2 linked regions of the Sediminicoccus rosea genome follow. The protein of the gene in region 1 binds, or shares a complex with, the protein of each later gene. Links are inferred from orthologs where the notes say so. Each region holds a gene or a part of one and is shown in the gene's direction. Other genes may lie near its edges. The genes, in order: tsaE and tsaD.

Evidence for each region.
Region 2: the proteins of tsaE (region 1) and tsaD are in contact, whole or in part, in a crystal structure (PDB 6N9A), measured with the Thermotoga maritima proteins. The link is inferred for Sediminicoccus rosea from one-to-one orthologs. Residues at the interface, in WP_004082108.1 of Thermotoga maritima: Leu37, Gly38, Lys46, Lys57, Val59, Lys60, Ser61, Thr63, Phe64, Thr65, Leu66, Met67, Val69, Pro71, Tyr82, Arg83, Leu84, Asp86, Asp88, Phe89, Asp93, Ile128, Asp130, Glu131, Arg134; in WP_004082750.1 of Thermotoga maritima: Cys10, Asp11, Arg49, His50, Leu82, Gly84, Gly135, Gly136, Glu154, Thr155, Leu156, Asp157, Asp158, Ser159, Glu162, Asp165, Lys166, Arg169, Leu170, Tyr175, Lys213, Thr214, Leu217, Tyr218, Gln221, Arg222, Asn324.

The regions. Positions count from the first base shown.
Region 1 is NZ_CP137852.1:408,962-423,155, reverse strand. Bases 6,820-9,542 are described here. They hold tsaE (tRNA (adenosine(37)-N6)-threonylcarbamoyltransferase complex ATPase subunit type 1 TsaE), read left to right. Parts: upstream 6,820-7,825; coding sequence 7,826-8,260; downstream 8,261-9,542. Other genes in these bases: R9Z33_RS01970 (nucleotidyltransferase family protein), read left to right, coding at 9,192-9,542; R9Z33_RS01975 (aminoglycoside phosphotransferase family protein), read left to right, coding at 8,257-9,195; R9Z33_RS01985 (NAD(P)/FAD-dependent oxidoreductase), read right to left, coding at 6,820-7,743. Outside these bases: ribB (3,4-dihydroxy-2-butanone-4-phosphate synthase), read left to right, coding at 1-328; ribH (6,7-dimethyl-8-ribityllumazine synthase), read left to right, coding at 432-923; transcription antitermination factor NusB, read left to right, coding at 920-1,402; R9Z33_RS01995 (Calx-beta domain-containing protein), read right to left, coding at 1,448-5,878; R9Z33_RS01990 (DUF938 domain-containing protein), read right to left, coding at 6,086-6,730; more of R9Z33_RS01985, read right to left, coding at 6,727-6,819; more of R9Z33_RS01970, read left to right, coding at 9,543-9,932; double-strand break repair protein AddB, read left to right, coding at 9,929-12,931; double-strand break repair helicase AddA, read left to right, coding at 12,928-14,194. UniProt on the Escherichia coli protein: Required for the formation of a threonylcarbamoyl group on adenosine at position 37 (t(6)A37) in tRNAs that read codons beginning with adenine.
Region 2 is NZ_CP137852.1:4,938,672-4,952,963, forward strand. What follows is about bases 4,309-7,129. They hold tsaD (tRNA (adenosine(37)-N6)-threonylcarbamoyltransferase complex transferase subunit TsaD), read left to right. Parts: upstream 4,309-5,106; coding sequence 5,107-6,153; downstream 6,154-7,129. Other genes in these bases: hemC (hydroxymethylbilane synthase), read right to left, coding at 4,309-5,081; R9Z33_RS23825 (MFS transporter), read left to right, coding at 6,216-7,129. Outside these bases: co-chaperone GroES, read right to left, coding at 1-226; R9Z33_RS23795 (usg protein), read left to right, coding at 519-791; R9Z33_RS23800 (heme biosynthesis HemY N-terminal domain-containing protein), read right to left, coding at 973-2,223; R9Z33_RS23805 (hypothetical protein), read right to left, coding at 2,223-3,377; R9Z33_RS23810 (uroporphyrinogen-III synthase), read right to left, coding at 3,374-4,075; more of hemC, read right to left, coding at 4,077-4,308; more of R9Z33_RS23825, read left to right, coding at 7,130-7,433; R9Z33_RS23830 (trimeric intracellular cation channel family protein), read left to right, coding at 7,433-8,083; R9Z33_RS23835 (aldo/keto reductase), read left to right, coding at 8,095-9,096; R9Z33_RS23840 (carboxymuconolactone decarboxylase family protein), read right to left, coding at 9,093-9,623; R9Z33_RS23845 (peroxiredoxin), read right to left, coding at 9,771-10,346; R9Z33_RS23850 (DUF4011 domain-containing protein), read right to left, coding at 10,467-14,292.

The DNA.
Region 1 (14,194 bases):
GCACGCGGCCAACCTGATGACCGACATGGTGGGCGGCCGCGGCGTGCGCGAACTGCACGGCGCGATGGAGGCCATCGCCGCCGAGGGCCGCGGCGTCGTCGTCATCCTGCGCGACTACCGGCGGGACGGCATCAGCACCCATGTGCGCCGCAACCGCGACAACAACGCAACGCCGCAGCTGCGCGACTATGGCGTGGGCGCGCAGATTCTCGCCGATCTCGGCGTGACCGACATGATCCGCCTTTCCAACCATCCGCGCCCGCTGGTGGGGCTGGAGGGCTGGGGCCTGCGCGTGGTGGCCACGCGGCCGGTCGTGGGAGAGAGCTGATGAGCCCCATCGGCGGAGCGGATCAATGAGCCCCATCTGCGGAGCAGATCAATGAGCCCCATCTGCGGAGCAGATCAATGAGCCCCATCTGCGGAGCAGATCAATGAGCACGGTTGATGGACCCAAGCGCGACACGGTGCAGGTGCCGGGCGCGCCCGTGCGCATCCTGCTGATCCAGGCCCCCTATTACGACGAGATCGTGGGCGGCATGCGCCAGGGCGTGGAGCGCGTGGTGGCGGAAGCGGGCGGCCTGCTCGAGATCGTGGACGTGGCTGGCGCCTTCGAACTGCCGGCCGCGCTCCGCATGGCGCTCGACGCCGATGACGAGGAGCCGCGCTGGGACGGCTTCGTGCTGCTCGGCTGTGTCGTACGCGGCGAGACCGACCATTATGACCACATCTGCCGCGAAGCCTGCTCGGGCGTGATGAACATCTCGACCGATTCCGGCGCTGCCATCGGCTTCGGGTTGCTGACCGTGCACACCCTCCAGCAGGCCATCGAACGGTCGCGCCAGGACCAGCACAACAAGGGGGCCGAGGCCGCGCAGGCCGCACTCATGCAGGTGGCGCTGCGCCGCCGCTGGGGCCTCGGATGAAGGCCGCCGCCAAGCCTCCGGGCCGCCCGCGCACCGGCGCGCGCGTCGCCGCCGTCCAGGCACTGTTCCAGACCGAGCAGTCGGGCGAGAACATCGAGACGGTGCTGGACCAGTTCATCCGCCACCGCCTGGGCGCCGCCCCGGGCCAGCAGGGCTTCGAGGATGGCCGCGTGGAGGAGGCGGATGTGCCGCTCTTCGCGCGCATCATGCGCGGTGCGGCCACCCACACGGATGACCTCGACCAGCTCATCGCCGCCCACCTCGCCTCGGGCTGGGCGATGAACCGGCTGGACCCGGTGCTGCGCGCCATCCTGCGCGCCGCCGCGGGCGAGCTGCGCGACATGGGCGGGCCGCCCGCGCGCGTCGTCATCAAGGAATACATGGACGTCGCGCACGGCTTCTTCGGCGGCGAGGAGCCGCGCTTCTGCAACGGCGTGCTGGACGCGCTGGCCCGCGCGCTCCGCGCCGAGGAATTCTAGGACGCTCCGCGGCAGGTTGGGGGGGGTCTGAGACCCCCCGCCCGCTCAGCCGATCAGGATGGATTCCAGCGCCGCCATCTTGTGCTGGTGCACGCTGATCCAGTCATCCTTGAGGATGCCGCCCGTATCCGTGGAGTTCGGGTTCCAGGACCAATAGGCGAAGCTCATCCCCTCCTCACCGGGCGCGATGTCGAGCACGCCATCCGTGTCGAAATCGCCGTTCAGATACTGGGTCAGCTCGTCCAGCCAGGCGATGTCGCGGCTGTCGGTCAGCTTGGAGCCGAACTCGCCGAGGAAGATCGGCGCGATGCCTTCCTCGTAGATGAAGCCCCAATGCTCGCGGAAGACGTTGGGCAGGTTGTCCTTGAAGTTCGGCCCCTCGAACCAGCTGTTCGGGTAGATCGAGTTCGGATAGTCGTGCGGCGAATAGACCAGCTTGTTGGCCTGCTGCAGCACCACCGGATCATCCCGCACGCCTTCGAGCTGCCCGCCCCACCAGTAGTAGTCGCCCTGGTAGTTGCCCACACCCTCGACGACGATGAGCAGGTTCGGGTTCACCTCATGGATGGCGTTGCCCGCGCGCTCGGCCGCAGCCGACCAGTCGGTCCAGGTCGCGCCATGCGGCTCGTTCTGGAGGTCCACGCCGATGACCGTGGAGTCGTCCACATACCGCTGGACCAGGCTCTTCCAGCTGCTGATCCACTGCGCCTCGGAGAAGTTCTGGTCGTACCAGAGGCCGTTCTCGTTGGGTCCCGCGCCCGAGCTGCTGCGGTGGCAGTCGAGGATGATCTTCATGCCGAGGTCGCCGGCGTAATCCACGATCTTGTCCAGCACCTGCAGGTTGGAGAGGCCCACCAGGTCCGGGTTCAGGCTATAGACGATGTTGTTGGGCATCGCTCCGGGCTGGATGTTCTGCAGGCTGAAGGGCAGGCGGATGGTATCGAAGCCCAGCTCCCGCATCTGCTCCATCATGTCCTGCCAGTTGCGGGTGTAGAGCCCGTCCGGCACGCCGAGGTAACCCTCCATCCCGAACCAGTTGATGCCCTTCAGCCGCACCGCCTCACCGGTGGAGTCGATGATCTGGTTGCCGCTGGTGGAATACCAGCCGGGCGGCGGCAGGGTGGAGGCCGGCGCGTCATTGTCGCGGATGCTGCCCAGCGCCGCGCCATCGGCGAGGCGCGCGCCCGTGGGCGCCGTCAGGTTGAGGGCGAAGCTCTCGGTGCCCTCGCGCAGCGTGTCGCCCAGGATGGCGACGGAGAGGACCTTGCTCACCTCGCCCGGCGCGAAGGTGAGGCTGCCGCTCAGGGCCTGGTAATCGAGGCCCGCCAGCGCCGAGCCATTGGCCGTGCCGTATTGCACCGTAACGGCCTCGGCCGCCGCCGCGGAGAGGCTGACGGTGAAGTTCATCAGCGCGCTGCCCGCATCGCCTTCGGTCAGGAAGGCGTCGGCGATGCTGAGGCCGGGCAGCACGGGGGCCGGGGCCGCGCCATTCACGCTGAAGTTCACCGGCTCGCCCGAACCCGCCACGTCAATGCCGAAGGTGGTGGTACCGAGCGGGCCGATATTGCCGTTCCAGGGCGCGTTGCGGATGACGTAGCTGCTGCCCGACTGGCTGACGATCTCAGCGTTCCAGACGCCCTTGATCTGGAAGGGCGCGTCGAAGGCCAGCGTCCAGCCGCCCTCGATCGGCGTCGCGTCGTTGACGACGGTGATCTCGGCGAGGAAGCCGCCGTTCCAGCGCTCGGTCACGCGGAAGGTCGCGGTATCGCCGGAGGGCGGGGGCGCGGAGACATCGTCGTTCAGGATGGTGCCCAGCGCGGTGCCGTCGGTGATGGTGGCGCCATTGGCGGCGGAGAGCAGCAGGTTGAAGCCCTCATTCGCCTCCACCGCCGTGTCGCCATTGACGGCGACGGCGATGGTCTTGCTGGTCTCGCCCGCCGCGAAGCTCAGCGTGCCGGTGGCCGCCGTGAAATCCGCGCCCGCCGTCGCCGTGCCGGCCTGCGTCGCATAGCTCACCGTCACGGGGCCGCCCATGGCGCGTGAGAGGGTGACGGTGAACAGCATCTGCGTGACGCCGGCATTGCCCTCGGCGATCTGCGCGTCGGCGATGGCGAGCGTGGGCAGGACATCATCATTCTGGATGGTGCCGAGGCCCGTGCCATCCGCGATGGTCGCGCCGGCGGCGCCCGAGAGCAGCAGGTTGAAGCTCTCATTCGCTTCCACTGCCGTGTCGCCGTTGATGGTCACGGCGATGGTCTTGCTGATCTCGCCAGCCGCGAAGTTCAGCGTGCCGCTGGCCGCGACGAAGTCGCTGCCGGCCGTGGCCGTCCCGGCCTGCGTCGCGTAGTTCACCGAGACCGCGCCCGTCGCTGCGCGCGAGAGCGAGACGGTGAAGAGCATCTGCTTCGTGCCGGCATCGCCCTCCGTCACCTGGGCATCGCTGATGGCAAGCGTCGGCGGCGGCTGGTCGTCGTTGAGGATGGTGCCGGTGGCCGTGCCATCGGCGATGGTCGCCCGTGTCGCGGTGCCAAGCACGACGGAGAAGTTCTCATCCGCCTCCACCGCCGTATCCCCGCGCAGCGTCACCGCGATGGTCTTGCTGACCTCGCCCGCCGCGAAGCTCAGCGTGCCGCTGGCCGCCGTGAAATCCGTGCCCGCCGTCGCCGTGCCGGCCTGCGTCGTCCAGGTGACGGAGGCGGTGCTGGAGATGGCGCGGGAGAGCGTGACGGTGAAGAGCATCTGCTTCGTGCCGGCATCGCCCTCCGTCACCTGCGCGTCACTGATGGTGAGCGTCGGCGGCACGTCATCGTTCAGGATGGTGCCGAGGCCCGTGCCATCCGCGATGGTCGCGCGCGTCGCGGTGCCGAGCACGACGGAGAAGGTCTCGTTCGCCTCAACCGCCGTATCGCCGCGCACCGCGACCGCGATGGTCTTGCTGACCTCGCCCGCGGCGAAGCTCAGCGTGCCCCTTGCCCCCGTGTAGTCGCTGCCCGAGGCCGCCGTGCCGTTCTGCGTGGCCCAGGTGACGGAGGCGGTGCTCGAGATGGCGCGGGAGAGCGTGACGGTGAAGAGCATCTGCTTCGTGCCGGCATCGCCCTCCGTCACCTGCGCGTCGCTGATGGCAAGCGTCGGCGGCGGCAGGTCGTCATTGCGGATGGTGCCGGTGCCGCCGCCGGGCGCCAATGTGGCGCGCGCCACATTGCTCAGCACCAGGCCGAAGGTCTCGTCCGCCTCGATGGCGGTATCGCCGTTCACCGTGACGGAGACGGTCTTGCTCGTCTCGCCGGCGGCGAAGGTAACGCTGCCGCTGCGCGCCACATAGTCGCTGCCGGCCAATGCCGTGCCGTCCTGCGTCGCGAAGTTGGCGCTCACGCTCTGCGCGATCGCCTGGCTCAGGCTGAGGGTGAAGACGACGCTGCGCGTGCCGGAATTGCCCTCCACCACCTCGGCGTTGGAGACGCTGAGGACGGGCGGCGCATCGTCATTGGCGATGACGCCGATGGCGCTGGAGCGCGCGAAGCTGGCCGCCGTGAGGCCGCTGAGCGCGATCTCGAAGCTCTCGTCGATCTCGTCCACCGTGTCGCCGCGGATCTCGACGGCGATGGTCTTGCTGGTCTCGCCCGCGGCGAAGCTGAGGCTGCCGCTCTGGGCGTTGTAGTCGGTGCCGGCCAGCGCCGTGCCGTCGCGCGTGGTGTAGGCGACGGTCACGGGGCCCTGCGCGGCAGCCGAGAGCGTCACGGTGAAGACCATGAGCCGGGTGCCGGCATTGCCTTCGCTCACCTGGGCATCGGCGATGGAGAGACTCGGCAGGACGTCGTCATTCTGGATGGTGCCGAGCGCCGTGCCATCGGCGGTGGTGGCGCCCAGGGGCATGCCGAGCAGCAGGTTGAAGGTCTCGTTCGCCTCCACCGCCGCATCGCCGCGGATGGTGACGGAGATGGTCTTGCTCGTCTCGCCCGGCGCGAAGGTCAGGCTACCCGAGGCGGCGTTGTAGTCGCTGCCGGCCAGCGCCGTGCCGTCCTGGGTGGACCAGGGCACCGTGACCGTCTCGGTCGCGGGCTTCGAGAGGGAGACGGTGAACACCATCTCCTTGGTGCCCGAGGCGCCCTCGGCCAGGACCGCATCGCTGATGGTCACGGCGGGCGGCACGGCCAGGGCCTCGGTGGAACCAAAGGTGACGCCGGTGAGCTGGGCCTGGATGTTGGACTCGGCCCGCCCCTCGAAGACGAAGCTGACGCCGCCGCCGGGCGGCACGCTGGCATTCCAGCCGGCGCTGCCCACGGTGTAGCGGATCATGCCACCGCCCAGGTTCGTGGCGGTGAGGATGGTGGCGTCCCACAGATTCACAATCTGGAACGGGACGTCGAAGGTGATCGTCCAATTATTGAGCAGCTGCGAGTCGTTGGACACCCGCATCTGGCCGATCAGACCAGTCCCCCACTGCGCAGAAAACGAGACATTCGCTTGTGTAAACATGAGTAAGCCCCCCCCAGGGCCTCCTCACCATGCAAAAACACCTATGGTTGTGCAATCCTGATTTGACGCTAATTTTGGATTAAGATTGCGTTTTTATTCAAAAACGAGACTGTTGTCTCTTTTTTATCTACGTCTTTGACGGCTTGAGGCAGAGCTTAGAGATCACTTGAGGATTGCCCGCTTTCCGAGACGCGCGAGACAGCCGCTTCACCCGATCCGGCGGAACACCACGGTCAGGTTATTGGCCGGCATCTCCAGCACCCGCTCCAGCGCGAAGCCCTTGGCCGCCGCCGCCACATCCTCCAGCCGCCGCAGGCCCCATTCCGGGTTGCGCGCCTTGAGGCTGGCGTCGAAGTCGAGGTTGCTCGGCGCCGTCGCCACGCCGTCCCGCAGATAGGGCCCATAGAGCACCAGCGGCGCGCCCGGCGGCAGCAGGGCCGCCGCCCCGCGCAGCAGCCCGAGTCCCGCCGCCCAGGGCGCGATATGGATCATGTTCACGCAGAGCAGCGCATCGGCCGCCGCGATGGGCCAGGGCCAGGCGCTGGCATCGAGCGCGAGCGCCGGGCGGATGTTCGGATGCCCCGCCGCCCAGGCATCGATGCTGCGCCGCGCCTCCTCGGAGGGGTCGCTCGGCTGCCAGGTCAGGCCGGGCAGGGCGGTGGCGATGTGCACCGCGTGCTCGCCCGTGCCGGAGGCCACCTCCAGCACCAGGCCCTGGGCGGGGAGGATGCCGCGCAGCACCTCCAGCAGGGGTTCGCGGTTGCGGGCGGCCGCCGGGGCGAAGCGGCGCGCATCCTCGGCGCTGAACCGGTCGGCGTCCGGATGCGCCGGCCGATCGCCCGGGGCGCTCATGCCGCCGGAACGCCCTTGCTGGTGGAATACTCGAAATGCAGCGCCTCGCCGGGGAAGACGCGCGGGTGGATGGCATGCGCCGCCATCGCCGCCTCGGAGAAACCCTGCAGGATGAGCTTCAGCTTGCCCGGATAGGTCGCCATGTCGCCGATGGCATGGATGCCGGGGATGTTCGTCTCGCAGGTCGCGGGCGTCACCGCGATATGGCTGCGCTCCAGCCCCAGCCCCCAATCGGCGATGGGGCCGAGCTCCATGGAGAGGCCGAAGAAGGCGAGCAGGTGGTCGGCCGGGACGCGCATCTCCTCGCCCTTCAGCGTCGCCAGAACGACGGCTTCCAGCTTGGCGCCGTCACCCTCCAGCGCGTGCAGCTGATAGGGGATGGCCATCTCCACCTCGCCCCGCGCGGCGGCGGCCTCGAGCTGGGCGGCGGTCTCGGGGGCCGCGCGGAACTTGGGGCGGCGATGCACGACGATGACCTTCTCGGCCACGTCCTTCAGGCTCAGCGCCCAGTCCACCGCGCTGTCGCCGCCGCCCGCGATCACCACGCGCTTGCCGCGGAACTCCTCGCGCTTCGTGACCATGTAGCGCACGGCGCCGCTGGCCTCGTAGCCGGGCAGGCCCTCCAGCGGCGGGCGGTTGGGGCCGAAGGCGCCGGCGCCGGCGGCGATGATCACCGCCTTGGCCCGCACCTGGTTGCCGAGGCTGGTGGTCAGCGTGAAGCCGCCCTCCGCCTGCGCCAGGGCTTCCACGCGCTGGTTCAGCAGGAAGCGCGGGCTGAAGGGCGCCGCCTGCTCGGCCAGGCGCTCGATCAGTGCCGCACCCGCGATCTGCGGATGCGCGGGAATGTCGAAGATCGGTTTCTCGGGATAAAGCGCGGCGCATTGGCCGCCGATCTCCTCCAGCGTGTCCACCACCACGCAGCGCATCTTCAGCATGCCGCATTCGAAGACGGCGAAGAGGCCGCAGGGCCCCGCGCCGATGATGGCCACGTCAGTTTCGATCATCTCGCTCATGCCAGGGCCATGCCTTGCTTTGCCGGGTGCGTCCAGTCTTCGCCTTTGCGGGACTCGCGCCCTGCCGGCAAGATGGCGGTGCATGGAGATCACACTCGACAATCTCGCCGCGACCGAGGCGCTGGCCGCGCGGCTCGCGGCCCTCGCCCGCCCCGGCGACGCGCTGCTGCTGGAGGGCCCGCTGGGCGCCGGCAAATCCGCCCTCGCCCGCGCCTTCCTCCGCGCCGCCGCCGCCGACCCCGCGCTGGAGGTGCCCAGCCCCACCTTCACCCTGGTGCAGAGCTACGACCTGCCGGGCGGCACCGCCGCGCATCACTTCGACCTCTACCGCCTGACCGGGCCGGACGGCCTGCTGGAACTGGGCTGGGATGAGGCGCGAGCGGGCATCGTCCTGGTGGAATGGCCCGAGCGCCTCGGCCCCCTCGCGCCGCCGGGCGCCCTGCGGGTCGCGCTGGCGCCCGGCCCGGCGGAGGAATCGCGCCACGCCCGGCTCTCCGGATGGGAGGACCGCCTGTGACCCTGCTCGACGCCCATGGCTATGCCGCCGCCCGGCAGGAGGTGCTGCAGGCCGATGCCAGCAAGCACTACACCCGCCTCTCCGGCGGCCCGCGCCCGGCGCTGCTGATGCGGACGCCCTCGGCCGAATATCTCGATGCCTTTCTCCGCGTGGCGCGCCACCTGGAGGCGCTGGGCGTGCCGGCCCCCGGCGTGATCGGCGTGGAACCCGCGACCAACACCGCCCTCGTGCAGGACCTGGGCGAGGCCAGCATGGCCACCGTGCTGGACCGCGGCGCCGAGCCCGCGCCGCTCTATTTCGACGCGGCGCGCAGCCTTGTCACGCTGCATGCCAGCCCGCCGCCGGAGGGGCTTCCCGCCTGGGACGCGCCCGCCATGATCCGCGCCACCCAGGCCACCTTCTGCGACTGGTGGTGGCCCGCCATCTTCGGCGCCCCCTGCCCGGATGAGACGCGCCACGGCCTCGCCGCGGCGCTCGCCGCCATGCTGGCGCCCTTCCCCGGCCAGGGCTTCGTCCATCGCGACTATTTCCCGGCCAACCTCATCCCCACGCCGCGCGGCATGGCGGTGATCGACTTCCAGGACGCGGCCCGGGGCCACCCCGCCTATGACGTCGTCTCCCTCGTCGAGGATGCGCGGCGGGACGTGGACCCCGCCCTGCGCGAGGCGGTCGTCAGCGCCTATCTCGCCCAGCGGCCGGAACTGGAGGCCGAGGGCTTCCGCGCCGCCATGGCGGTGCATGCGGCGCAGCGGCACCTGCGCGTCGCCGCCCTCTGGGTCCGGCTCGACCGGCGGGACGGCAAGCCGAACTACCTCCGGCACGGGCCGCGCTGCTGGGCGCTGCTGGCGCGCGCGCTGGAGCATCCGGCGGCCCTGCCGCTCGCCCGCTTCCTCGATGCGCATGTGCCGCCCGCGCGCCGCGGCAACCCCGCATGATCCGCCACGGCATGGTGCTGGCCGCCGGCCTCGGCCAGCGGATGCGGCCGCTGACGGCGGAGACCGCCAAGCCCCTGCTGCCGCTGATGGGCCGCTCCCTCCTCGACCACGCGCTGGACCGCCTGGCGCTGGCCGGGGTGGAGGAGGTGGTGGTGAACGCGCATTGGTGCGCCGAGAAGGTGGCCGCCGCGCTCGCCGCGCGCGAGGGCCAAAGGGGGGAGACCACGCCCCGCCTGCGGCTGCAACTGGAGCCTGAATTGCTGGAGACCGGCGGCGGCATCCGCCGCGCCCTGCCGCGCCTGGGTGACGCGCCCTTCGCCGTGGTGAATGGCGATGCCTATTGGCTCGACGGCCCCACCCCCGCACTGACGCTGCTTGCCCGCCATTTCGACCCGGCGCGGATGGATGCGCTGCTGCTGCTGATCCGCACCTCGCGCATCGAGGGCGAGGTGGGGCGCGGCGATTTCTTCCTGGATGGCGAAGGCCGCCTCACCCGCCCTGGCCCGCGGCAGATCGCGCCCTATCTCTTCGGCGGCGTGCAGATCATGGCGCCCGCCCTGGTGGCGCCCGAGCCCGAGGGCCGCTTCAGCCTGAACCGCTGCTATGACCGCGCGATCGAGGCCGGCCGCCTGTTCGGCCTCGTGCATGACGGCGCCTGGTTCCACCTCTCCACCCCGGGCGACCTCATCCGCACCGAGCGGCGGCTGCGCGATGGAATGCTGAGCCACTGGCTGTGAGGCTCTTCGCCATCCCGCCGGACCAGGCCTTCCTGCCCGCCCTCGCGCGCGGCACGCTGGCGCGGCTCGGCACGGGCGAGGCGCTGGCCGCCGCGACGATCCTGCTGCCCACCCGCCGCGCTGCCCGCGCCCTCCAGGCCGCCTTCCTCCGCGAGGCCGATTCCCCCGCCCTGCTGCTGCCGCGCATGCGCGCGCTGGCCGGCCTTTCCACCGAGGATGCCGACGAACTCGCCCTGCCCGCCCTGCTGCGCCTGCCGCCCGCGGTGGATGCGCTGCGCCGCCAGGCGGTGCTGGCCGGCTTCGCCAGCCGCCTGCCGCGCGACATGGGCGGCCCCGCCAGCGCCGAGCACGCCTGGGCGCTGGGCCTCGAACTCGGCAAGCTGCTGGACGAGATCGCCCTCGAGGAGGCCGAGATCCTGCCGGACGACCCTGCCCTGCTCGGCCATCGCTGGCTGGAGCGGCTGGAGGCGCTGGCCCCCGAATCGCTGGCCGTGCATTGGCAGATCACCACCACCTTCCTGCGCGCCATCGTCGTGGAATGGCAGGGCTGGCTGACCGAGCAGGGGCTGCTCGACATCGGCGTGCGGCGCGTGCTGGCGCTGCGCGCGCAGCGCGTGGCCTGGGAGGATGCGCCCCCCGCGGGCGCGGTGATCGCGGCCGGCATCGGCATGGGCGGCACCGTGCCGGCGGCGGCCGACCTGCTGCGCGTCATCGCAACGCGCCTGCCGCAGGGCTTCGTCGTGCTGCCCGGCGAGGACCGCGCCACCGCCGCCCTGCCCTGGGAGGCGCTGCGCGAGGCGCCGACGCATCCCTATGCCGGGAGCCGCGCGATGCTGGACCGCATGGGCGCGACCCTGGCCGATGCCGCGCCCTGGGTGGAGGGCGCGCCGGAGGGGATTTCCGAATTGCTCGGCACGGCGCTGCTGCCCGCCGGCCATCTCGACCCCTGGCAAAGCCCGGAGCCCGCCCGCTGGCTGGCGCCGCTCGCCGCCCTCAGCCGCATCGAGGCGAGCGACGCGCAGCATGAGGCGGCGGCCATCGCGCTCACGCTCCGCGGCGCGCTGGAGACCCCCGGCACGCGCGCCGCGCTGGTCACGCCCGACCGCGACCTGGCGCGCCGCGTCGCCGCCGAATTGCCACGCCATGGCATCCTGGCCGATGACAGCGCCGGCCAGCCGCTCTCCGACACGCCGCCCGGCGCCTTCCTGCGGCTGATCGCGCATCTGGCGGCGGGGGAATGCGGGCCGGTCGCGCTGCTCTCGGTGCTGAAGCACCCGCTCTGCGCGGGCGGGATGGAGCGCGCCGAATGGCTCGCCGCCACCCAGGCGCTGGAGCGCGCGGTGCTGCGCGGCCCCTCGCCCGGGCCGGGCCTTGCCGGGCTGCGCGCCGCCCTCGCCTCGCTGCGCGCGCCGGAGCCGCGCCTCGCCGAACTGATTGACGCATTGGAGGCGGCACTCGGCCCCTTCACCGCCCTGCCCCCTTCACCCGCGCGCCCCCCCGGCGACCTCCTCTCCGAGCATCTCGCCGCCGCCGAGGCGCTGGCCAGCACGCCGGCCCTGCCCGGGGGCTTGCGCCTCTATGCCCAGGCCGAGGGCGAGGCGCTGGCGCGGCACCTCGCCGCCCTCGCCCCCGCCATGGCCGCCATGCCGCCCATCGCGCCAGCCGACTGGCCCGGCCTCTTCGAGGCGGCGCTGGCCCAGGGCACCACCCAGGCGGCCCGCATCTCACGCGGGCGCAGCGATGCGGCGCATCCGCAGGTGGAGATCCTGGGCCTGCTGGAGGCGCGGCTGCTGGATTTCGACCTGGTCGTGCTCGGCGCGCTGGACGAGACCATCTGGCCCCAGGCGAGCGACCCCGGCCCCTGGATGAGCCGCCCCATGCGGCGGGATTTCGGCCTGCCGTCGCCCGAATTGCGCATCGGCCGCGTGGCGGCGGATTTCCTGCTGACGGCCGCGGGCTCGCGCCGCGCCGTGCTCTCCCGCGCCGCACGGCGCGGCGGCAGCCCGGCGGTGCCCGCCCGCTGGCTGACGCGGCTCGATGTCTTCCTCCAAGGCCAGCAGGGGCTGCGCCTGCCGCCCGAGCCCTGTGCCGAATGGGCACGGCTGCTGGACCAGCCGGCCGAGATCCGCCCCGGCCCGCGCCCCGCCCCGCGCCCACCGCTCGCGGCCCGGCCGGATCGCCTCACCGTCAGCGATGTCGCGACCCTGCTGGCCGACCCCTATGCCTTCTATGCCCGCCGCATCCTGGGCCTCTCGGCGCTCGATCCGCTGGAGCAGGAGCCGGGCGCGCCCGACTACGGCAACATGGTGCATGCCGCGATCCATCGCTTCCTGGCCAGCCTGCCCCAGGCCTGGCCGGGCGAGGCGGCGGCCCTGCCCCTCTGGGAGGCGGCGGCCGAGGGGGCCTTGGCGCGCGCCGCGCTGCGCCCGGCTGTCGCCGCGCTCTGGGCGCCGCGCCTGCACCGCATCGGCCGCTTCATCCGCGCGCTGGAGGCCGAGCAGCGCGACCGTATCCTGGCCAGCTGGGCCGAGGTGAAGGCCAGCCTGACGCTGCGCCGCCCGGGCGGAAGCGTCACCCTGGAAGCCCGGGCCGACCGCGTGGACCGCATGCGGGACGGCTCGCTCCGCATCCTCGACTACAAGACCGGCACCGTGCCCTCGAAGCGCGAGGTGGAGGCCGGCACCGCGCCGCAATTGCCGCTGGAAGCCTGGCTGGCCGAGCAGGGCGCCTTCGCCGGCGTGCCGGCCGCCGCCGTCGGCGCCCTCGAATACTGGCGCCTGACCGGCGCCGACCAGGCGGGCGAGGTGAAGCCGCTCGACCTCGACCTGCCCGCCACCATCGCCGAGGCCGCCGCGGCGCTGCAGGCGCTGGCCGACCGCTTCCTGCTGGGCGATGCCGCCTTCACCGCCCACCCGCATCCACGCCGCCGCGCCGTGGGGGATTTCCAGCACCTGGCCCGCACCGCCGAATGGTCGGCCGAGGCGGAGGAGGGCGCGTGACCGGCAAGACCACCCCGCGCGCCATCGCCGAGGCGCGGCAATCCGAAGCCTCCGATCCCGCCGTCTCGGCCTTCGTCACCGCCTCGGCCGGCTCGGGCAAGACGAAGCTCCTCACCGACCGCCTGCTGCGGCTGATGCTGGGCGGCGCGCGGCCCGAGCGGCTGCTCTGCCTCACCTTCACCAAGGCGGCGGCGGCCGAGATGGCGACGCGCCTGCATGGCCGCCTGGGCCGCTGGGCCGTGGCCGGCGCACCCGCTCTGGAGGCCGAGCTGCACGCGCTGCTGCAACGCCCGCCCACCGCCGAGGAGATCGCCCGCGCCCGCGCCGGCTTCGCCGCCGTGCTGGAACTGCCCGGCGGCATGCGGATCGCCACCCTGCACAGCTTCGCGCAATCCCTGCTGCGCGGCTTCGCGCTGGAAGCCGGCCTGCCGCCGGGCTTCGCCGTGCTGGAGGAGCTGGACGCAAACGCGCAGCTCGCCGGCGCGCGCGAGGCGGAGCTGCCGCTGAGCCCCGCGCTGGAGCGCCTCGCGGCCCTCAGCAACGCCGCCGGCCTCGGCCAGGTGATGGGCGAGCTGCGCCGGGCCGAGCCCATGCTGCAGGCTGGCCTCGCGGCACTGGGCGGCCTGCCCATGCTGGTGGCGGAAATCGCCCATCGCCTCGGCCTCGACCCGGAGGCGGATGAGGCCACGCTGCGGCGCATGGCGGCGATGCCGGCCGATGAAGGCGGCCTCGCCCGCGTCGCGGCGCAATTGCTGGGCAGCGGCAATGCCGGCGACCAGGAGCGCGGCGCCACCATGCGCCGCTTCCTCGCCCTGGCCGATGCCGAGGCGCGGCTCGCCGCCATGGAGGATTGGCGCGGCGTCTTCCTGACCAAGGACGGCAAGGTCAAGGCCGACAGGAACCTGGCGACCAAGGGCGGCCTGGGCGCCACGGGCCAGGCCGCCGCCCTGCCCGTCCTGGTCGCGGAGGGCGAGCGCATCCAGCGCATCGAGGCGCAATGCGAGGCGCTGGCCCTGCTGCGCTCCACCGAGGCCGCGCTGGTGCTCGGCATCCCCGTGCTGCGCCGCTTCGCCGCCGCCAAGCAGCGCATGGGGCGCCTCGACTATGACGACCTGATCCAGGCCGCGCGGAAGCTGCTGGACGACCCCGGCGCCGCCTGGGTGCTGTTCAAGCTGGATGGCGGCCTGGACCACATCCTCCTGGACGAGGCGCAGGACAGCAATCCGGAGCAATGGGCCATCGCCCGCGCCCTCTCGGGCGAGT
Region 2 (14,292 bases), 4.5 Mb from region 1 along the record:
TCACCTCGGTGCCGGACCACTTGCCGAACAGGATGCGGTCACCCGCCTTCACGTCGAGCGGGCGGACCTTGCCCTCTTCATTCACGGTGCCGGCGCCGACGGCCAGGACTTCACCTTCCTGCGGCTTCTCCTTGGCGGTGTCGGGGATGATGATGCCGCCCGCGGTCTTTTCCTCGGCCGTGATACGGCGAACGAGAACGCGGTCGTGCAAGGGGCGGAACTTCATGTCGGTTCTTTCCTCCTGATGAGTCAGGCTATGGGAACCTCCCCGCGTGCGGCGCCTGTTGGCACTCACTGGCGAGGAGTGCCAGCGACTTAGGCTTGGCCTCAGGCAGAGTCAAGACAGATGGCAGCACTCTCTGAGTGCGAGTGCTAATCCGCTGAATCAACAGAAGATTTTTCTGGCGAAGCCGCTTCCGATCATGTCAGCCTCATGACGTGACCAGCCCGTCGGACGGGCCGGCAGGAGGATCAGCCGGTCCCGCGGGTTGGAAAACGACCCCGAAGGAGGCTGCTTGATGCTGGATGTACTCTCCCCGATGGTCCGCCAGAAGGACTGGAGGCTCACCACCGCGGAAATCCTCTACCACATGCCCGACCACCCGGGCGTCCTGCAGACCTTCATCTGGCAAAAGCACGACCTGGCCCCGAGTTTCCCCGAACTCACCCGCTTCCTCGACTTCTGGAAGCGCGAGATCGAGGGGCCGCTGCATTCCGTTCGAGTCGCGAGCGCGGCGCTGATCCGCCCGGCGGACCTGAAATACGCGAACGGGGTGTTTTTGTTGCATTAATGCCCTCAAGCGCCGGGCGAAGTTTTTGACGCCCTCAGACGCCGGGCGCGGCCTCCGGCCGCTTGGCTTCGCCGCGCGACGGGTGCGCTTGGCCGCACGGGCAGTTGGGCGGCGCCGGCCGCGGTGCGGCCGGATTCGTCAGGGTTCGGCCTGACCTGATGTGTTCGGCGAGCTTGGGGGCTTAGCGGGCGGCCCCGCTCCAGGTGATCGCACCCGCCGTCCCGCAGGCCCCACAAAGCGGCTTCCACGCCGAATGCTCCGCCCCGCAATGCCCGCAGCGCCAGACCGGCTCGACCGGCGCGGCCGCCGCCTCGCGCAGCCAGCCCGCCTCGCGCTCGCGCGCCGCATCCGGCCCGTGCTCGGCGCGCTCCACCTCGCCCAGCAGGGCGTAGCAGCGCCGGTCGGCCTGGCCGGTCTCGCGCCAGAGGTTCAGCTCATGCCGCGCCCGGCCAGTCAGCCCGGCCTCGAAGGCGATGCGCGCACGCAACAGCCGGCTCTCCGGATGGGCCGGGGTGTGGCGGGTCAATTCCTCCACCAGCCGCACCCGGCGGATGCGGTCCGTGTCCAGGCCCAGCAGCAATTCCGCGATGCCGGGATGCGGCGCGGCGTTCCAGCCCTGCTGCAGCACGCCGCGCGCCCGGCGCGGGTGCCCGGTGTCCAGCAGCCGGCTGGCATGGGCGATCACGCCCGGCGCGAAGCCCGGCTCGGCCAGGAAGGCCTGGCGCTCCAGTTCGGCCGCGCGGAGTGGGTCCTTCTCCTGCAGGGCGGCCGCCAGGCTGAGCGCCGCGCGGGGCCCGTCGGCGCCCGAGAATGCCAGCGCCTCGCCCCAATCCTGCCGGCGCCGCGCCACCTCCGAACGCTCGGCGCGCAGCCATTCGGCGCTGGGCTCGGCCGATTGCGCCTCGGCCGCAATCTCGCGCGCGGCGTCCCAATCGCCCCGCGCCTCGGCTTGCCGCAGCAGGCCGCGCAGCCCCAGGAAGCGTGCCTCGGGCTGTGCCGCCAGGGCCTCGAAGGCCTCGGTGGCGGCGGCCTCGTCCCCCTCGGCGCGGGCGGCCTCGGCGGCCAGCAGCAGGAGCTGCGGGCTGTCCCCCATCAGGCGGCGGGCGCGCGTCACCTCGATGCGCGCGGCCTCCGCCCGGCCGGCGGCCAGCGCCACCAGGGCGCGGGTCAGCGCCAATTCGCCCTCGGCCCGGTGCTGCCGCTCCAGGCGCAGCCGGCGCCGCGCTGGCCAGGCCAGCAGCCAGGACCACAGGCGCAGCAGCGCGTGCAGCAGCAGGAAGCCCAGCGCCGCGGCCAGGATGCCAGCGGCCAGCGGCAGCCCGATCCAGAGGTCGCCATGGCGGATCTCGACGCTGCCGCCGAGATCCATCAGCGCCATCACGCCGGCGAAGCCCGCCAGCAGGACCAGCAGCAGCTTGAGGACCAGCCGCATCAGCCGCCGGCCAGGGCGCGCAGGGCGAAGCGCGCCTGGGCGAGGGCCTGGGCCTCCTCCAGCCAGGCGCGCATGCCCTGGCGCAGCGGCTCGGGCAGGCGGCCGAGATGCCCGAGCGCACCCTCCACATCGCCCGCCTCCAGCGCGCGCCGGGCGCGTTCCACATTGGCCTCGGTCGCGTCGCCCCAGACCACCTCCTCGCCCCGGCGGATGGTGAGCAGGCTGTTCAGCCGCGGCAGCGTCCCCTCCTGCGCGGCGGCGCGCGCCTGGCGCAGCGCCTCCTCGAAACCGAGGCGCAGCGCCGGTTCGGTCGGTGGCGGGCTGGTGGCGAAGCGCGCGAGGGCGGGCGGCGCGGGCTGGCCGAGCCGGGCCAGCGCCGGCGCCAGGGGCTGCCCGGCATCGAGCAGCGCGCGCAGGGCATCAATGGCCGCCAGCCGCTCGGTCCGTGCCTCGGCGGCGGAGAGACGCTGCAGGGCCTGCTCGACGGGGGCAAGGCGTTGCGCCGCCAGCGCCTCGATCGCGGCCACGCGCTGGGCGACCAGCGCCTCCAGCGCGGCCAGCCGCTGCAACAGCCCGGTCTCCAGATTGGTCACGCGCTGGCCGAGGCTCGCCTCGCCCGCCAGGCGCGCCTGGTCGAGATGCGCCACGCGCGCGGTGAGCGCCTGCTCCGCCGCCTCCCGCCGCGCCGTAGCATCGGCCATGCGGCCCGTGACGGCCGCATCCAGCGCCGCCGCGCGCTGGTCGAGCCGCGCGGTACCCGCCGCCTCCACCGCTGCCGCCGCCTCGGTGATGCGCTGGCCGAGCGCCGTCTGCAGCGCGGCGATGCGCTCCTGCAGGGCGGCCTCGCCCGCCGTGCGATTGGCCATGACCTGCCGCTCCAGCGCGGCGAGCGCCACCGGGTCGCCCGCCGGACGGTCGCTGAGCAGGCGGATGGTCGCCTCGGCGGCGGCCAGGCGGGTCAGTGCGGCTTCCAGGGCGACCGGCTCCACCACGGGCCGCGCGGCGAGTTGCTGAATGGCAGCCTCAGCCATCGCCACGCGGGCATCCGTGCGCGCGGGGGGCGTGCGGCCGCCGAGCAACCAGAGGATGGCCAGCACCAGCAGCAGCCCCGCCCCCAGCAGTGCCACCCAGGCGGGATCGAGCTTGCGGGTCATGGGAGCAACTCCAAGAGATGGTCCTGGTCGGGCCGCCGCGCCACGCGGATGCGTCGCCAGCGCACCGTCTCCAGCGCCGCCGCCACGCGCGGGCTGATGGCCAGCGCCTCGATGCCCTGGAGCGCCGCGCCAAGCCCGGTGCCCGCGAGCAGCGCCACGCTACACGCGGCGCTGCGCGGGGAGAAGAACATGGCGTGTGACACCTGACCGGCCGCGATGGCATCGCGCGCCGCCTCCGGCAGCGAAGGCGCCTCGCGCGCCGCATAGACGACGCGGCGGATCACGCGGAAACCCCGCGCCCGCAGCAGGGCCGTGAGGTCGAGCGAATAGGCCGCGCCCACCGCCAGCAGCAGCGGGCCCTCCGCCGGGCGCAGCGTCGCGGCGCAGAGTTCCGCCAGCGCCGCCGCATCGCCGCCGGCCGCCCGCACATCGGCGAAGCCCGCCGCGCGCGCCGCCTCCGCCGTCGCGGCGCCGACGGCCAGCACGGGGATGGGCCAGGGGATGAGCGCACGCGCGGCGGCGCGGCTGGTCAGCAGCAGGGCCTGGGCATGGGCCGGTGGGGCGAGCGGGCGGGGGGTCAGCAGCAGCGCCGGCGCGAGGACTGGCGTGAAGCCCAGGGCAGCGAGGCGGCTGGCGGTCTCGGCCGCGCCCGGCTCGGGCCGGGTGACGAGAACGCCCCGGGGGACGTGCCCGGTCATCTCAGCCGAAGATGTCGGCCGGGCTGTCCGCCCGCAATTCCTCGCCGAGCGTGGTGCCGAGCCGCGCCGCATCCTCCGCCGCGCCCTCGATCTCGCGCTTGAGCAGGAAGCTGCCATCCTCGCGCGCCACCAGCCCGGTCAGCCGCAGCGTGCCATCCGGCAGCAGCCGCGCATGCCCGCCGATCGGCGTGCGGCAGGAGCCGTCCAGCGCCGCCAGCAGCGCGCGCTCGGCCTTGGAGACGGCGGCCGCCTCGCGATCCTCGATGCCGGAGAGCAATTCGCGCAGTTCGACATCGTCGGCGCGGGTGGTGATGCCGACGATGCCCTGGCCGGCGGCCGGCACCATCGCCTCGGGCGGCAGCACCACCGCCGCGCGATCCTCCAGCCCCAGGCGGCGCAGGCCGGCCAGCGCCAGAAGCGTGGCCGTCACCTCGCCGCGCGCCACGCGGTCGAGCCGCGTCTGGACGTTGCCGCGCAGGGTCACAACCTTCAGGTCCGGCCGCGCGGCCAGCAATTGCGACTGCCGCCGCAGCGAGGAAGAGCCGACCACGGCGCCCGCGGGGAGGCAGGCATAGGGGTCGGCCGGATCCGGCGTGCCGCAGCCGGGGCCCAGCACCAGCGCATCCCGCGCATCCTCGCGCCGCAGGGTGCAGGCCAGAACGATGCCGGCGGGCATCTCGGTCTCCAGGTCCTTCAGGGAATGCACCGCGAAATCCACCCGGCGGTCCAGCAGCGCCTCATGGATCTCCTTGGCGAAGAGGCCCTTGCCGCCGATCTCCGCCAGGCGACGGTTCTGCACCAGATCCCCCGTGGTCGCGATCGCGTGCTCCTCGAAGGCGTTCACGCCGCGCAGCACCGGACAGAAGCCGGTGATGATCTCGAGGAAGTGCCGCGTCTGCCAGAGCGCGAGCGGCGAGGCACGCGTGCCCACGCGCAGCGGCAGGGCGCGCATGCGGGAGTGCTTGGCCGCTTGGGGAGCGGGAGGGGCGGACGTGGCGGAAGACATCGGCGCGTCATATAGGGCGGGAGTGATGAACGAAACCCGCCCTGATGCATTGCCGATCCTCGGAATCGAGAGCAGCTGCGACGAGACCGCCGCCGCCCTCCTGGATGGGACCGGACAAATCCTCGCCGAGGCGGTCTTCACCCAATCGGCCGAGCATGCGCGCTTCGGCGGCGTGGTGCCCGAAATCGCCGCCCGCGCGCATCTCCAGCGCCTCGCGGGCATGGTGCAGGGCGTGCTGGCGGAGGCGGGCCTCACGCCGCGCGACCTCGGCGCCGTGGCGGCGACCTCGGGGCCGGGGCTGATCGGCGGCCTCATCGTCGGCGCCAGCCTGGGCAAGGGCCTGGCGCTGGGCGCGGGCATTCCCTTCCTCGGCGTGAACCACCTGGAGGCGCATGCGCTGACGGCGCGGATGCCCGGGCTGTTCGAGACGCCGCCCGCATACCCCTTCCTGCTGATCCTGGTCTCCGGCGGGCATTGCCAATGCGTGGCGGTGGAGGGGATCGGCCGCTACCGCCGCCTCGGCACCACGCTGGACGATGCGGTGGGCGAGGCCTTCGACAAGGCGGCCAAGCTGCTCGGCCTGCCCTGGCCCGGCGGCGCGCATCTGGAGCGGCTGGCGGCCGGCGGCGATGCCGGCGCCGTGCCCCTGCCCCGCCCGCTGCTGCGCCGGCCGGGCTGCGACTTCTCCTTCTCCGGCCTCAAGACCGCGGTCGCCCAGGCCGTCGGCAAGGGCTACCGGCGCGAGGACATCGCGGCGAGCTTCCAGGCCGCGGTGGCCGCCGTGCTGGCCGACCGCGCCCGCCACGCCGCCGCGATGCTGCCCGAGGCGACGGCGCTGGTGGTGGCAGGCGGGGTCGCCGCCAACCAGGCGGTGCGCGCGGCGCTGGCCGAGGCCACGCCCCTGCCCCTGCTGGCACCGCCGCTGCGCCTCTGCGGCGACAACGCCGTGATGGTGGCCTGGGCCGGGCTGGAGCGGCTGCGCGCCGGGCAGCGGGACGCCCTGGGCCTCGCCCCGCGCCCGCGCTGGCCGCTCGGCGATCTGGCGCCACCGGCCCCTGCGCCCCAGGCATGAAATGGCCGTAAACCCTGACGCGCCACATTGACGGGGCCCGCCGCCGCGCTCAGTTTCCGCCGATGAGCGAAGCCACCCTCTCCGCCCGCCGCGACTATCAGATCTGCGCCCTGATCGGCACGGGCCACTTCCTCAGCCACTTCTACATGCTCTGCCTGCCGCCGATCTTCCTGCTCTGGCGCGCGGAATTCGACGTCTCCTTCGCGATGCTCGGCGCCTCGCTCGCGCTGATGAGTGGCACGACGGCGCTGCTGCAGACCCCCGTGGGCTTCCTGGTGGACAAGTATGGCGCGCGGCGCTTCCTGGTGGGCGGCACGCTGCTCATGGCGCTTTCCATCAGCGCCATGGCCTTCGTGCAGGATTTCCGGCTGATCCTGGTGCTGGCCGTGCTCTCGGGCATCGGCAATTCGGTGATCCATCCGGCGGACTACGCCATCCTCGCCGGCTCCATCCGCAAGGAATTCGTGGGCCGCGCCTTCGCGCTGCACACCTTCACCGGCAATCTCGGCTTCGCGCTCGCCCCCCCGGTCGTGGCGCTGCTGCTGCTGGTGATGGATTGGCGCGGCGCGTTGCTGCTGGTCGGGCTGCTCGGCGTGCCTGTCGTCGGCCTGATCCTCTGGCAGTCGCGCATCCTGAGCGACCAGCCCAAGGCACGCGGGGCCAAGAAGGAGGGCGGCGTCAGGCTGCTCACCAGCAAGCCCATCCTCGCCTTCTTCGCCTTCTTCCTGCTCTCCGCCATGGCGGGCTCGGGCATGACGGCCTTCCTCATCACCGTGCTGGGCAAGCTCTGGGGCACGCCCATCGCCGTCGCCTCGCTGGCGCTGACCGGGTACATGGCGGGTGCCACGGGGGGCACGCTGGTGGGCGGCTGGTGGGCCGACAAGAAGGGCGGAAACCTGCTCGGCTTCGTCAGCGTGCTGACGCTCTGCGCCGCCGGCCTGATCCTCTCGCTCGGCTTCCTGCCCATGGCGGAATGGCTGCTGGCGCCGGTGGCGCTGGTGGCCGGCCTCTGCCTCGGCTCCTCGCGCACGCCGCGCGACGTGATGCTGAAGGAAGCCTGCCCGCCCGGCGAGATCGGCAAGGTCTTCGGCTTCGTCAGCGCCGGCCTGCCGCTCGGCTCCGCGCTCATGCCGGTGCCCATGGGGCTGCTGATCGATTTCGGCCTGACCTGGCTTGTGCTGCCGGTGGTGGCCAGCCTGCTCGTGCTCTCGCTGCTCTGCGCCGGCAGCGCGCGGGCGATGGCGCCGGTGGCCGCCCCGCGCGTGCAGCCGGCCGAATAGTGCCCGCCTTCGACGCCTGGCTGTACTGGATCGACCACGCGGCCATCGCGGTCTTCGCCATCTCGGGCGCGCTGGTCGCCTCGCGCAAGCAGATGGATGCGGTGGGCTTCATCCTCATCGCCGTCGTCACCGGCTTCGGCGGCGGCACGCTGCGGGACCTGCTGCTGGGCCGCACGCCCGTCGCCTGGCTGAAGGCGCCGGAACTCGTCGCCGTGGCGGTGGTGGCGGCGATCCTCGTCTTCTTCATCGCGCATCTGGTGCAGAACCGCTTTCGCGCGCTGCTCTGGGCCGATGCGGTGGGGCTTTCCATCTATGCCGTGCTGGGCGCCGAGATCGCGCTGCTGGCGGGCGCGCATGCCTGGGCGGCGGTCATCCTCGGCGTCATCACCGCGACCTTCGGCGGCATCGCGCGCGACGTGATCTGCAACGAGATCCCGCTCATCCTCCGGAAGGAGATCTACGTCACGGCCGCAGCGGCCGGCGCCACGGTCTTCATCCTGCTGCGGCTGGAAGGCATCTGGCGCGAGCCCGCCTTCATGGCCGGCGTGCTCACCTGCTTCCTGATCCGCGCGGCCGCGCTGCGCTATGGCTGGAGCCTGCCGGGGTATCGCGCGCGTCCGGGCCGGGACTATCCTGAAGCCGACAGGTGAAGGGAAACGCCATGGAATATCGTGTGCTCGGCCGCAGCGGGATGCGCGTCAGCCGGCTCTGCCTGGGAACCATGATGTTCGGCGGCCCGGCCGATGCCGCGACCAGCGCCCGGATGATCGCTACCGCCAAGGAGGCCGGCTTCAACTTTCTCGACACGGCGGATGTCTATTCGCGCGGCGCCTCGGAGGAGGTGGTGGGCCAGGCGCTGGCCGGCACGCGGAATGACTGGGTGCTGGCAACCAAGCTCGGCAATGCGATGGGCCCGGGCGCGAATGAAAAGGGCCTCTCCCGCGCCTGGATGATGCGCGCGGTGGAGGGCAGCCTGAAGCGCCTCGGCACCGATCACATCGACATCCTCTACCTGCACCGCGAGGACCATGACACGCCGCTGGAGGTGACGGTGGCGGCGCTGGGCGATCTGATCCGCGCGGGCAAGATCCGCGCCTTCGGCCTCTCCAATTTCCGGGCCTGGCGCATCGCGGCGCTCTGCGAGGCCTGCGACCGGCTGGGCGTGGACCGGCCGATGGTGAACCAGCCACTCTATCACGCGCTGAACCGCATGGCGGAGGTGGAGGTGCTGCCGGTCTCGGCGCATTACGGCCTGGGCGTCTTCCCCTACAGCCCGCTGGCGCGCGGCGTGCTGACCGCGAAATACGACCCCGACGCGCCGCCCGCGCCGGACAGCCGTGCAGGCCGCGGCGACAAGCGCATGCTGGAGGCGGAATGGCACCCGGCCTCCATCGCCATGGCGCAGAAGCTGGCGCGGCACGCGGCGGCGCGCGGCGTGGCCTCCGCGCATCTCGCCATCCAATGGGTGCTGAAGAATCCGATCATCACCGGGGCCATCGTCGGCCCGCGTACCGAGGCGCAACTGGCCGACTACATCGCCGCCCTCGACTGCCCCTGGACGGCGGAGGACGAGGCGGTGATCAGCGGCCTGGTCACGCCGGGCCATGCCGCGACGCCGGGCTACAATGACCCGGCCTATCGCATCGAGGGGCGGCCGGCTTAAGCCGCCGCCGCTTCCTCGGCTTCGATCGTCACCGCCGCCGCATGGACGACGGAGGCGATGCGGACCGCGGCCTGCACCTGCTCGCTGGTCAGGCCGGCATGCTTCACCACCTTCTCATGGCTCTCCATGCACATGCCGCAGCCATTGATGGCGGACACCGCGAGCGACCAGAGCTCGAAATCCGCCTTCTCCACGCCGGGCTTCGCCATGATGTTCATGCGGAGCTTCGCCGGCATCGAGGGGTAGTCGCCGCCCACCAGGTGGGTGAAGCGGTAGTAGATGTTGTTCATGCCCATGATGGAGGCCGCGCCCTTGGCGGCGGCGAGCGCCTCGGCGCTCAGCTGCGGGCCGAATTCGGCGAGGATGGCGCGCGTCACCGTGGCGTTGCGGCTGGCCAGGGCGGAGACGATGAAGGTGCCGGCGCGCTGCTGCACGGTGAGCGAGGGTTCGGCCGCGAGCGAACCGAGGTTCAGCTTCTGGTCCTTGGCGTATTCGGGGAGGGCATTGCGCAGGGCTTCCAGCGACATCACGCGGGCTCCAAACAGGTCAGATTGTGGGAAAGGAATGCCCCCGTCGCGCAGCGATCGGGGGGTCCAAAGGGGGGCTGCATGCCCCCCCTTTTGCTGGCCGCGATAGGGCTGGTGTGGCGGCTACCGCGGCAAGCGACAGATCACTCAGGCCGCCTTGGCGAAGAGCTCTTCCGGCTTCAGGGCCTCTTCGCCCTTGGTCCAGTTGCAGGGGCAGAGCTCGTCCGTCTGCAGCGCGTCGAGGATGCGCAGCGTCTCCTGCGGGTTCCGGCCGACATTCAGGCCGTTCACCGAGACGTGCATGATCGTGCCCTCGGGGTCCACGATGAAGGTCACGCGCAGCGGCACGCCGGCGGCCTTGTCGAGAACGCCCAGCGCCGTGCTCAGCTCACGCTTCACATCGGCCAGCATCGGGAAGGGGAGGTCCTTGATGTCGGCATTGTGGACGCGCCAGTTGAGGTGCACGAACTCGCTGTCGGTCGAGACGCCGTAGATCACCGCGTCACGGTCGTTGAACTCGCCCTGGAGCTTGCCGAAGGCGGCGATTTCGGTCGGGCAGATGAAGGTGAAGTCCTTCGGCCAGAAAAAGACGACCTTCCACTTGCCGGCATCGCTCTGGTCGGTGACCTGGATGAAGGACTTGCCCGGGCCCTTCAGGCCCTCGGGGCCGCCCTGCACGGCGGTGAGGTCGAAGCTCGGGAACTTGTCGCCGACGGTCAGCATGGGGGTATCTCCTGCGCGAATGTGGTCACAGGCCGGTCGTTCCGGCCTCGCCTCGATATATTGCGGCGCAGCATGACTTTTCCAATGAATTGTTTTGGATTTTTTGATCGAGGAAGGCGATCATGCCCCCCGCATGAGCACCAGTTGACCCGAACCGACCAAAATCGCGACACGCGCCGCCAGCGCCGGCACCGCCGAGGGGTCGAGGCCCAGCAGCCGCGCGAGGCCCTGGGCCAGCTCCTCCTCATCGGCCTGCGGGTCCAGCTCCAGCACCAGGCGCGCGGCGGCCGCCACCTCCTCGGCATGGATCATGGCTGGGCGGCGCAGATGGGCGGCGGCGGCGGAGCGGTCCCGCGCGATCACGAGGCCGCGCTCCTCCGGGAACCAGAAGCCTGACGCCTCGGTGATTCCGTGCAGCAGCCGCGCCTCGTTCAACGCGCCGGGGAAGCCCTTGGCGTCGGGCGCGGCGGGGCCGAGCAGCAGGCGCAGGCGTTCCTGGATGGAATCGCCATGCACCGGCGCCTCGGTCGCCACGATGGCCGCGATCAGCCCGGCCAGTTCGGCGCGGTTGGCGGGCGGCTTGTCCAGCGTCGCCTCGACATAGGCCGGCGCGAGGCGCGCGGCGGTGACCGGCGCCGCCACGGGCGCAGCGAGGCCCAGCGCCGGGCGCAGCTTTGCCGCGGCGGCCTCGGGCTGGTTCAGCCAGTCGAGCGACCAGCTGCGCGTCAGCGACCAGCCCATGCCCTCCAGCGCCATCTGCCGCCCGCGATCGCGGTCCCGCGCGCAGCGCAGGCCGGACCAATCGGCGCCATCCACCTCCACGCCAAGGTCGAAGCCCTGCGGCCCGCGCGCCGCGACATCGAGGAAGAGCCCCGAAAGCCCCACGCGCGGCACCGCCTCGCGCCCCGACTGCCCGATGAGCTCGCCGATCAGGCCGGCGATGGCCGAGCCCTCGCGCGCGGCCACGCGCAGGCTGGCGCCGCCCGCGGCGAAATCGAGGAAGGTCTTGAGCGCGGCCACGCCGCGGCCCTTGGCGCGCTCCAGATCCACTTCCTCGGCGCCGATGCCGGAGAAGACGATGCAGCGCTTCTTGGCGCGGGTGATGAGCACGTTCAGCCGCCGCTCGCCGCCCTCATTGGAGAGCGGGCCGAAGCGCATGGCGAGCTTGCCATCGCCGCCGCGGCCATAGCCCACGCTGATCATGATGCTGTCGCGCTCGTCGCCCTGCACGTTCTCGAGGTTCTTCACGAAGAAGGGCTCGGCCGGATGGGCGGTGAAGAAGGCTTCGGTCTCCGGGCTCTCGCGCCGCAGCGCCTCCACCGCCTCGGCGATGGCGTCGCGCTGCGTGACGGAAAAGGCGGCCACGCCCAGCGTATCGCCCGGCGTCTCGCGCGCGTGGCGCAGCACCGCCTCGGCCACCGCGCGCGCTTCCACCACATTGGCGCTGCCCTGGAATCTCCCCTCCACGCGCACCAGCGAAAGGCCCAGCGAAGGGCTGCGCGGGCGCGGCGAGGGCAGGACCAGCAGGCGGTTGCCATAGAATTCCGCGTTGCTGGTCGCGATCAGGCTCTCATGCCGGCTGCGGTAGTGCCAGCGCAGCATGGCGTTCGGGATTCCGCGCGCATTGGCGAGGCCGAGGATGCTCTCCACGTCGCGCGCCGCCAGCGCCGTCTCCTCCTCGGGCGCGTCCTCCTCCACTTCTTCCGTCATGCGCTGGAAGAAGCGGGTGGGCGGCATCTGCTTGTCATCGCCCACCACCACCACCTGCTTCGCGCGCGCGATGGCGCCCAGCGCATCCACCGGCTCGATCTGGCTCGCCTCGTCCATCACCAGCAGGTCGAAGAGGGGAAAGCCCGGCTGCGTCGCGTGATGCGGATTGGCCAGGAATTGCGCGACGCTCAGCGGGCTGAGCATGAGGATGGGCTTGGCCTTTCGCACCAGCGGCGCGGCGCGGGAGAGCAGCGTGCGCAAGGGCGCATGGCCGCGCTTGCGCTCGAACTCGCCGCGCAGGAAGGCGAGGCTCGCGGCCTCTTCCCCGTTCCGCAGCGCCTCGACGCGCGCCGCATGAATGGCGGCGGCCTCGGCGCGCGCGAGCCGCACGCGCGCCGCATCGGCCGCGCGGAAATCCAGCACCCAGCGATCCGCGGCCGCACCATCAAAGGCGGCGAGTCCGGGATGCTCGCGCATGGCCATACGCAGCAGCGCTTCCAGGATGGCGAAGTCCAGCGCGCCCTCGGCAGCATCGGGCGGCAGGGCGCCGCTGGCCAGGGCTTCGGCGAGCGGCGCGAGGCTCGGCTCCATTGCCTCGGCCCGCGCCCAGGCCTGCCAGGGCGAGAGCGCCTCAGGCTCGGCCGCCATGGCCGCCAGGCGCTCGGCCGTCGCGGCGAAACTCGCCTCGGGGGCAAGGCCCGTGGCATCGCGGATCACCCCCCAGGCGGCGAGGGCCGCGCGCTGCGCCTCCGTCACGGCGGGCGTGGCGAAGGCGGCGGCGTGCCGCGCCATCCAGGCGAGCTGCGCCTCCAGCGTGGCCGCATCCGGCCCGGCGCCGAGCCGTGCCTTCGCCGCCTGCGCCGTCAGCAGCGCGTCAAGTGCGGGCCCATCCTCCGGATCACGCAGCGCCACGGCCAGGCTCGCCTTCGCCGCGCGCCGCCCGCCATCGAGAAAGCCCAGCATGCCACCGGGCTTCGCCAGGACCTCACGCGCGGCGGCAAGGCCGGGCACCTCCAGCGCGCCGGGCAGCCACCGCGGATCAGGCGTGGCGAGCAGGCGCAGATCGGCGAGCCGCGCCTCCGCCGCCGGCACATCCTCCGGCCGCATCGGCGCCTCGGCGCGCAGGGCTTCGGCCGCCAGCGCGGCCTCGGCCTCCGCCACGCCGCCCGGTGCGGCGGCCAGCGCGCGGATGGCGCGCGGCAATTCTGCGAGCAACCGCTGCGCCGCGATGGCATCAAGCGGCGCCGTCACGCCGCGCCACGGGCTGCGTGCGCCGCCCAGGCTGGCCGCCAGATTCCGCGCCGCTTCGCGCAGCGCACGCAGCCGCGCCGCATCCCAGCCCGTGGGGTCGAGCCGGAAGGGCGGCGGGACCGCGCCCGAGGCGCGCAGCGCGGCGAGCCGCCCCACCACCTCCTGCACCGTCACCCCCGTCTCGCCCACCACGTCGCGCATGGCCGCCGCATGGCGGTTCAGCCGGCCGCGCAATTCGCCCAGGCGTTGCACCGCCGCCTCGCGCTGCGGCGGCACGGGGGGCGGCAGCGCGAGCGTCGCGCGCAGCTCGTCCAGCACCACGCGCTTGGACTGCTTCTCGCTGTGCAGCTCCAGCACGGCAGCACCCAGGCCGAATTGCTCGAGGCGCCGCTTCACCACTTCCAGCGCCGCGGCCTTCTCGGCCACGAAGATCACGCTGCGCCCATCCATCACCGCCTGCGCCAGGATGTTCACGATGGTCTGGCTCTTGCCCGTGCCCGGCGGCCCCTGGATCACCAGCGAATGGCCGCGCCGCACCGCTTCGGCGGCAAGCGCCTGGCTGCCATCCACCTCCACCACATGATCGAGCTTCTCGACCGGGATGGCCGCATCCACATCCGCGTCGTCGGCGAAGGGTGGCGGCTCGGCCACCGCCTGTGCGCCATCCAGCAGGCGCTGCAGCGGCGCATGCGTCAGCAGCCCCGGATGCGCCGCGGGGTCGAGGTCGCGCCACATCAGGAATTTCGCGAAGGCGAAGATGCCGAGCGCCAGCGCATCCACCTCGACGCGCCAGCCCTCGCGCCCCTCGCCGAGGGCGGCCTGCATCCGCGCCGCCCAATCGGCCGGCCCCTCGCCCGCGAAATCCGGCAGCGTGATGCGGAAATCGGTGGCGAGCTTCTCGCGCAGCGAGAGGTTCTCCACCGCATCCTCCGGGCTCGCGCGCAGGCGGAAGCGGGTGCTCACGCCATCGCGCTCCAGCGTCGCG